Linked DNA regions of Chelatococcus sp. YT9. The protein of the gene in region 1 binds, or shares a complex with, the protein of each later gene. Links are inferred from orthologs where the notes say so. Each region holds a gene or a part of one and is shown on either strand. Other genes may lie near its edges. The genes, in order: KIO76_RS11765 and uvrB.

Evidence for each region.
Region 2: the proteins of KIO76_RS11765 (region 1) and uvrB are in contact, whole or in part, in a crystal structure (PDB 7EGT), measured with the Thermus thermophilus proteins. The link is inferred for Chelatococcus sp. YT9 from one-to-one orthologs. Residues at the interface, in WP_096412145.1 of Thermus thermophilus: His654, Arg656, Phe657, Gln666, Asp668, Glu669, Lys680, Arg681, Leu682, Ser683, Lys685, Tyr686, Ala687; in WP_096411307.1 of Thermus thermophilus: Glu23, Leu25, Arg26, Asp27, Gly28, Glu29, Arg30, Phe31, Arg55, Glu326, Asp327, Phe328, Glu379, Ser382, Gln383, His398, Gly400, Arg401.

What each region holds. Positions count from the first base shown.
Region 1 is NZ_JAHBRW010000001.1:2,574,820-2,578,242, forward strand. What follows is about bases 31-3,138. They hold KIO76_RS11765 (ATP-dependent helicase), read right to left. Parts: upstream 2,743-3,138; coding sequence 319-2,742; downstream 31-318. In the rest of the region: KIO76_RS11770 (hypothetical protein), read left to right, coding at 3,382-3,423. UniProt on the Escherichia coli protein: A helicase with DNA-dependent ATPase activity. Unwinds DNA duplexes with 3'-5' polarity. Translocates on single-stranded DNA with 3'-5' polarity. Initiates unwinding more efficiently from a nicked substrate than double-stranded DNA.
Region 2 is NZ_JAHBRW010000001.1:2,426,357-2,429,892, forward strand. The notes cover bases 32-3,252. They hold uvrB (excinuclease ABC subunit UvrB), read right to left. Parts: upstream 2,914-3,252; coding sequence 232-2,913; downstream 32-231. Other genes in these bases: KIO76_RS11045 (hypothetical protein), read right to left, coding at 32-32; KIO76_RS11055 (hypothetical protein), read right to left, coding at 3,047-3,241. Also shown: more of KIO76_RS11045, read right to left, coding at 1-31; KIO76_RS11060 (HWE histidine kinase domain-containing protein), read right to left, coding at 3,427-3,536. UniProt on the Escherichia coli protein: The UvrABC repair system catalyzes the recognition and processing of DNA lesions. A damage recognition complex composed of 2 UvrA and 2 UvrB subunits scans DNA for abnormalities.

The DNA.
Region 1 (3,423 bases):
ACGTCGAGGGGATCTTTACCGTGTACTCCGCCCATCACCGGCGCCATTAAAATAGCTGGGGCGGAACTTTGTTCCGTGATTTATTTTAAGACTTGGAGTAGAAACACGCGAAAATGTAATGCGCCGGAAATATGTTTTAATGTTGGATTTTATGTGCTTGCGAATTTTCAAGCATAAAGCCTAGATTAAGTTTCCGCCGATCTGTAAAGATCAAGTTTCCCACCGCGCTATATTTTCCTTCGCTTCGTATGCCGGGTACCTGCGGGCCGCGATGGAGCGGCCCGTTGAAGGTCATCGCCGATGATGAAGCGTGGCGGCTCAGCCTTGTCTCTGGACGAAGCTGTCCAGCACCATCTTGCGACCGGCCTTGTCGAAATCGACGGTCAGCTTGTTGCCATCGACGGCCGCCACGGAGCCGGGCCCGAACTTGATGTGGAATACGCGGTCCGAGGGCGCGAATTCGGAAGCCGGTCCCGATGACTTGGCGACGAGCTCGCCCTCGATAAGCAGGCCGCCACGCCCGGGACCTGACGAGCTCCCGTAGCCGCCCCTCCCTTGCGCGAAGCCTCCGCGGCTGCCGCCACCTCCAAGTCCGCCCTTGTTCTGGGCGCGCTGCCAGCCCGGCGTGGCGTAGGACGATGAGAACGATTCCACGTCATCGAAGCGGCTTTTGCCGTAACCGCCGTAGGAGAAGGCGGCAGGGGCCTCGGTGACCTCCACATTGGCTTCAGGTAGCTCGTCAATGAAGCGGCTGGGGATCGTCGCGTTCCACAGGCCGTGGATTCGGCGGTTGGAGGCGAAATAGATCTTGGCGCGGCGCCGGGCACGCGTGATGCCGACATGGGCAAGGCGGCGCTCCTCTTCCAGCCCTGCGCGCCCGCTCTCGTCGAGGGCGCGCTGATTGGGAAACAACCCTTCTTCCCAGCCGGGCAGGAACACCGTGTCGAACTCAAGTCCTTTTGCCGCGTGGAGGGTCATCAGGCTGACGCGGTCTTCCGTGTCATTCTCGACGGCATCCATGACCAGCGAGACGTGTTCCAGAAAGCTCCGGAGGTCGGGAAATTCCTCAAGGCTGCGGACGAGCTCCTTGAGGTTCTCCAGCCGTCCAGCCGCTTCCGCGGACCGGTCCTTCTGCCACATCTCCGTATAACCGGACTCCTCCAGGATCATCTCGGCGAGTTCCGTCTGCGGCGTACTGTCGATCAGCGAACTCCAGCGCGAGAAAGCTGCCAGCAGCTCGCGCAGGGAGCTGCGCGGCTTCGGCTTCAGCTCCTCTGTCTCCACGATGAAGCGTGCCGCTTCCATCAGCGGGATCCGCGCTGCCCGGGCATGGGCATGGAGCACCTGCACGGTCGCATCGCCGAGGCCGCGCTTCGGCGTGTTCAGGATGCGTTCGAAGGCGAGATCGTCAGCAGGCTGGGCGACGCAGCGGAAATAGGCCAGCGCGTCGCGGATCTCCATGCGCTCATAAAAGCGCGGACCGCCGATCACGCGGTAGGGTAGCCCGAGTTGCACCAAGCGATCTTCAAGCTCGCGCATCTGTGCCGAAATGCGCACGAGGATGGCGATCTCCGAGAGATTGTGACCCTTTGCCTGCAAGGCCTCGATTTCCTCGCCGACAAGGCGCGCTTCCTCCTCCGAATCCCAGGCGCCGGTGATCGTCACCTTCTCGCCTGGCTCGTCGTCGGTGCGCAGCGTCTTGCCAAGCCGCCCTTCATTGTGGGCGATGAGATGCGAGGCCGCGGCAAGGATATGGGCGTGCGAGCGGTAGTTCCGCTCCAGTCGCACCACCACGGCTCCCGGAAAATCGTGCTCGAAGCGCAGGATGTTGTCGACCTCCGCGCCACGCCAGCCATAGATCGACTGGTCATCGTCACCGACACACGCGAGGTTGCGCTGGCCAGGCTCGCGCCCCTGGGCGAGCAGCCGGAGCCAGAGATATTGCGCGACGTTGGTGTCCTGATATTCGTCCACCAGCATGTAGCGGAAGCGCTTCTGATACTGGGCGAGGACGTCCGGATGCTCGCGGAACAGCCGGATGGTCTCGGTCAGGAGATCCCCGAAATCCGCGGCGTTCAGGATCTTCAGACGTTCCTGATAGTGACGGTAGAGGTCAGTGCCGCGGCCATTCGCGAAGGCGGCGCCCTCGCCGTGTGGCACCTGGTCAGGGCCGAGCGCGCGGTTCTTCCAGCCATCGATGAGACTCGCAAGCTGGCGCGCCGGCCAGCGCTTCTCATCGAGATTGGCGGCTTGGATCACCTGCTTCAGGAGGCGGATCTGGTCATCCACGTCGAGAATGGTGAAATCGCTGCGAAGGCCGACGAGTTCGGCATGGCGGCGCAGGATCTTGGTGGAGATGGCGTGGAAGGTGCCGAGCCAGGGCATTCCCTCGGCGGCCGGGCCGACCAGCAGGCCGACACGCGCCTTCATCTCCCGCGCCGCCTTGTTGGTGAAGGTGACGGCGAGGATGTCGGAAGGCCGCGCCCGGCCCGTCGCGATGAGATGGGCGATCCGCGTGGTCAGCACCCTCGTTTTGCCCGTGCCGGCGCCGGCGAGCACCAGCACCGGCCCCTCCGTGGTCTCCACCGCGAGGCGCTGCTCCTGGTTGAGGCCAGCAAGATAGGCGGCGGGTGCGGCCTGCGCCCGGGCGCGCTCGCTGAGGCTCCCGCCGCGCGGCGCGAGACGTGTGTCGTCCGGCCTGCCGTCAAGCTGAGGATGGGTTCTATTGATGCCTTGATTCATATGGCGACCTTGGACCAAAACGCGAACGGCGTCGAGAGCGCCATTGAGCTCGTATCCGGCAGCGGAACTTCGATCGCCAGAACGAGCGCGCTAGCGGCCAAGCTCTGAAGTCATCGCGACAATAACAAGAAACGAAGGTCGCCACGCTGCGGGCTCAGACACTCGATCTGTGTAGTCAAGTCATGAACGACAATTTTCGCGCGAGATCCAGCCGTAAAGCACGATACATGGATATATGTTCGAGCCTCGTCAACCTGGCGAGGCTCATAGGCCTTTGTGGAGCCGTCGCAATCTGGTGCCACACAGTTCATTTCAACGCTGCACAGGCGGAAGATGCGGATCGGAGCGAGTTCGAACGCGATTTCCGGAGGCAGAATGAAATCATTATGAAGCATATGCAGAACGCGCTCGACCGGCAGAAGCAGCAACAGAGCGGGCACCGCCAGATCGAGCGGGAGTTCAGACGATCGCTCGACCGGGGCATGCACTGACGCCTGTGCGGCCGATCTTGACGCCAGACGGGAAGCGCTCCCCACAGCCTTCAACCAATCAACATGCCCTTGGTGGCGGTGGCGTCGGCCACCATATGTAATAACGTCCGCCCCGTGTGGGGTAGAGGATAGATGGAGGCGGGGCAAGATGTGGCAGAGATCGGTTGAAGAGGTGGCGGTCACACCCGGT
Region 2 (3,536 bases), 150 kb from region 1 along the record:
GCCGTGCCAAGCAGCGCGGCAACCCCGGTCACGGCGAGCGCTCTTAAAATCCTGGATAGCGATGTGTTGAAACCGGGGGGACAAATAGGCGGGTTCATCGTCATCAGTGTCCTCTGCGGCATTGGGATCATGCCTTCAATAGAAAACACTGATCGATTGTTCTTTCACAATCAGCAAGTTGTGATGAAGGGGCGTGCGATCCTAAAAGTGTAGGCTGCGCACGCCACCAGCCTAGCGTCGACGACGGCCGCCTTTCTTGACATTGGACGTGCCGGCCCAATCCGCGACGGAACGGGGCTTAAACTCCTCTGCTCCCAGTGGGATCTCGCGGTTGTGCGGTCCCATTTCGTCCAGCGTCGGCTTGCGTGCCCGGGTGGGTGGCTCACCATCGATGCCGGGAGGCTGGTTCGCTTTGGCCCCATATTTGCGGGATCCCGCAAAGCGCCCGGCCTTGGCTTCCACGTCTTCCTGCCGCGCCAGGGGATCGTCCGCGATGGCAAGCTCCGTCGCCTGAAGCCGCTTGATCTCGTCGCGGAGGCGCGCGGCGGTTTCGAATTCGAGATTGGCTGCGGCCTCGCGCATGCGCTTCTCGAGATCCGCCATGACGGCTTTGAGGTTGTGGCCCACACTGGCCGCCTCCTTCGGCAGGAGGCCGGTGTCCACCTTGACGTGATCGCGCTCGTAGACCGAATCGAGGATGTCGCCGATGTTCTTCTTGATGGACTGCGGCGTGATGCCGTGCTCGGCGTTGTAAGCGAGCTGTTTCTCGCGGCGCCGGGTCGTCTCGGCCATGGCCCGTTCAAGGCTGCCTGTGACATTGTCGGCATAGCAGATCACGCGGCCGTCGACATTGCGCGCGGCCCGGCCGATGGTCTGGATGAGCGAGGTCTCCGACCGCAGGAAGCCTTCCTTATCCGCATCGAGAATGGCGACGAGCGCGCATTCGGGAATGTCGAGGCCCTCGCGCAGCAGGTTGATGCCGACCAGCACGTCGAAGGCGCCGAGCCTCAAGTCGCGGATGATCTCGATGCGCTCGATGGTGTCGATATCCGAATGCATGTAGCGAACCCGGACGCCGTGCTCATGCAGATACTCGGTGAGGTCCTCGGCCATGCGCTTGGTCAGCACCGTGACAAGGGAGCGGTAGCCTTGTGCGGCCACCGCCTTGACTTCGCCGAGCAGATCGTCGACCTGCGTGCGGGCGGGGCGGATGTCGACGGGCGGATCGACGAGGCCGGTCGGGCGAATGACCTGCTCGACGAAGACGCCGCCGGTCCGCTCCATCTCCCACGAGCCGGGCGTCGCTGAGACATTCACGGTCTGGGGCCGCATGGCGTCCCATTCCTCGAAGCGCAGCGGGCGGTTGTCCATGCAGGACGGAAGGCGGAAGCCATATTCGGCCAGCGTCGCCTTGCGCCGGAAGTCGCCGCGATACATGCCGCCGATTTGCGGAATGGTGACATGGCTTTCGTCGGCGAAGACGAGCGCGTTGTCCGGCAGATATTCAAACAGCGTCGGCGGCGGCTCGCCTGGGCGGCGGCCGGTCAGATAGCGGGAATAGTTCTCGATGCCGGCGCAGGAGCCGGTCGCCTCCAACATTTCGAGATCGAAGGTCGTGCGCTGCTCCAGCCGTTGGGCCTCCAGGAGGCGCCCCATGCGGGTGAGTTCCTCCAGCCGCCATTTGAGCTCTTCCTTGATGCCCTTGATGGACTGGATCAGTGTCGGACGTGGCGTCACATAATGTGAATTCGCATAAACCTTGACGAAGCCGAGGTCGGCCGTCTTCTGACCCGTTAGAGGATCGAATTCGACGATTGACTCGACTTCGTCTCCAAAGAGGGAGACACGCCAGGCGCGGTCCTCGTAGTGGGCCGGGAAGATTTCGATAACGTCGCCGCGCACGCGGAAGGTGCCGCGGCCGAAGTCGCCACCCGTGCGCTTGTACTGCAGGGCTACGAGATCGGCGATCAGCTGCCGCTGTTCGATCGTCTCGCCGACCTTTACCGAGAAGGTCATGGCCGTATAGGTCTCGACCGAACCGATACCGTAGATGCAGGACACCGAGGCGACGATGATGACGTCATCGCGCTCGAGCAGGGCGCGCGTAGCGGAATGGCGCATGCGGTCGATCTGTTCGTTGATCGACGACTCCTTCTCAATGTAGGTATCCGACCGGGGCACATAGGCCTCGGGCTGATAGTAATCGTAATAGGAGACGAAGTATTCGACCGCGTTATCGGGGAAGAATCTCTTGAACTCCCCGTACAGCTGGGCGGCCAGCGTCTTGTTGGGAGCAAGGATGAGCGCCGGGCGCTGCGTTTCCTCGATCACCTTGGCCATCGTGAAGGTCTTGCCCGACCCGGTGACGCCGAGCAGAACCTGATCGGCCTCCTGGCGGCGAATACCATCGACGAGTTCGGCAATGGCGGCCGGCTGGTCGCCCGCCGGTTGAAAATCGGATTGCATGCGGAAGGCGACACCGCCTTCCGATTTCTCGGGCCTCTCCGGCCGGTGAGGCGTCCACAACTTGCCGTTCTTGAACAGCGGATTGCCGCTCTCCAGCAGGGCCGAGAGGGCTGCGACCGTGGCCGACACGCCTGACGCTCCCTCGGGGTTGCTCAGCGGGACCGGCGCCGTGGGCTTCTTTCTGGCCGCGGGCTTGCCTCCGGGCGGCTCGGACGTCCCGTTTTTGGCTGATGCGGAGCCCGCGCCTGGTGTCCATACGACACCCGTCTCAAAGCGCGCCTGTGGGGCCTCGCCGAAGCCACCCCGATCCTCATTACTATCGGACGCGGCACCGCCAGGTCCGGCGCGACCTTTATTGATCGCGGGATTGAGGAGATCCGCAAGGAACGGATTGAGGGGCTGGACGCGGGGTTTCGCAGCCTTGGAGCGGGGTGTTTTGGGAGCCATGGCCCCAATATGGGCCTACTTCCTCGTCGAGGAAAGACCGTCGACGTCATTCCCCGGCGCTTTCCCGGACAGCGCGAACGAGCCGCATCGTCGCGCGGCGTTCGCGCTGTCACGACCCTTGGGACGTTTGCAGCTAAATGCCGCTGAAAACGATCCCGATAACGAGCAGAACGAAGCCGAGCAAGAGCGTCTCGAAGCCGTAACCGGTGAAGAATGGTATCGGAAAGATACCGTAAGTGACGAGGAGCGCGATAATCGCCAGAATGAGCGCAACAATGAAAACGACCTTTGACGGAGCCGTCAAAGTGAAGCTGCCTGAGCTTGCCATCGAATTTCTCCCGTACAAAGGAGGGGAGGCGCGTCTGCGCGTGAAAGGCGGAGGCGCATGCCCCGCCCCTCCATGCCCAGAATAATGTCAACGATAGCAGTTGCTTAGATAAGAGGCGTGGCAGTTGCTGCCGAATGAACGGCAATCCTTCCACAGCCTGGCATGGGGCGACGCGATCTTTGCCGTCACGAGGGCGCCATGACGGCCCACATCGCGCTCATCAAGACTTCGCCGTCATAGGGCTTCCTGACAACCGGGATGTCGCTGAACACCGCTGGAATCATCGCGCTGTCCG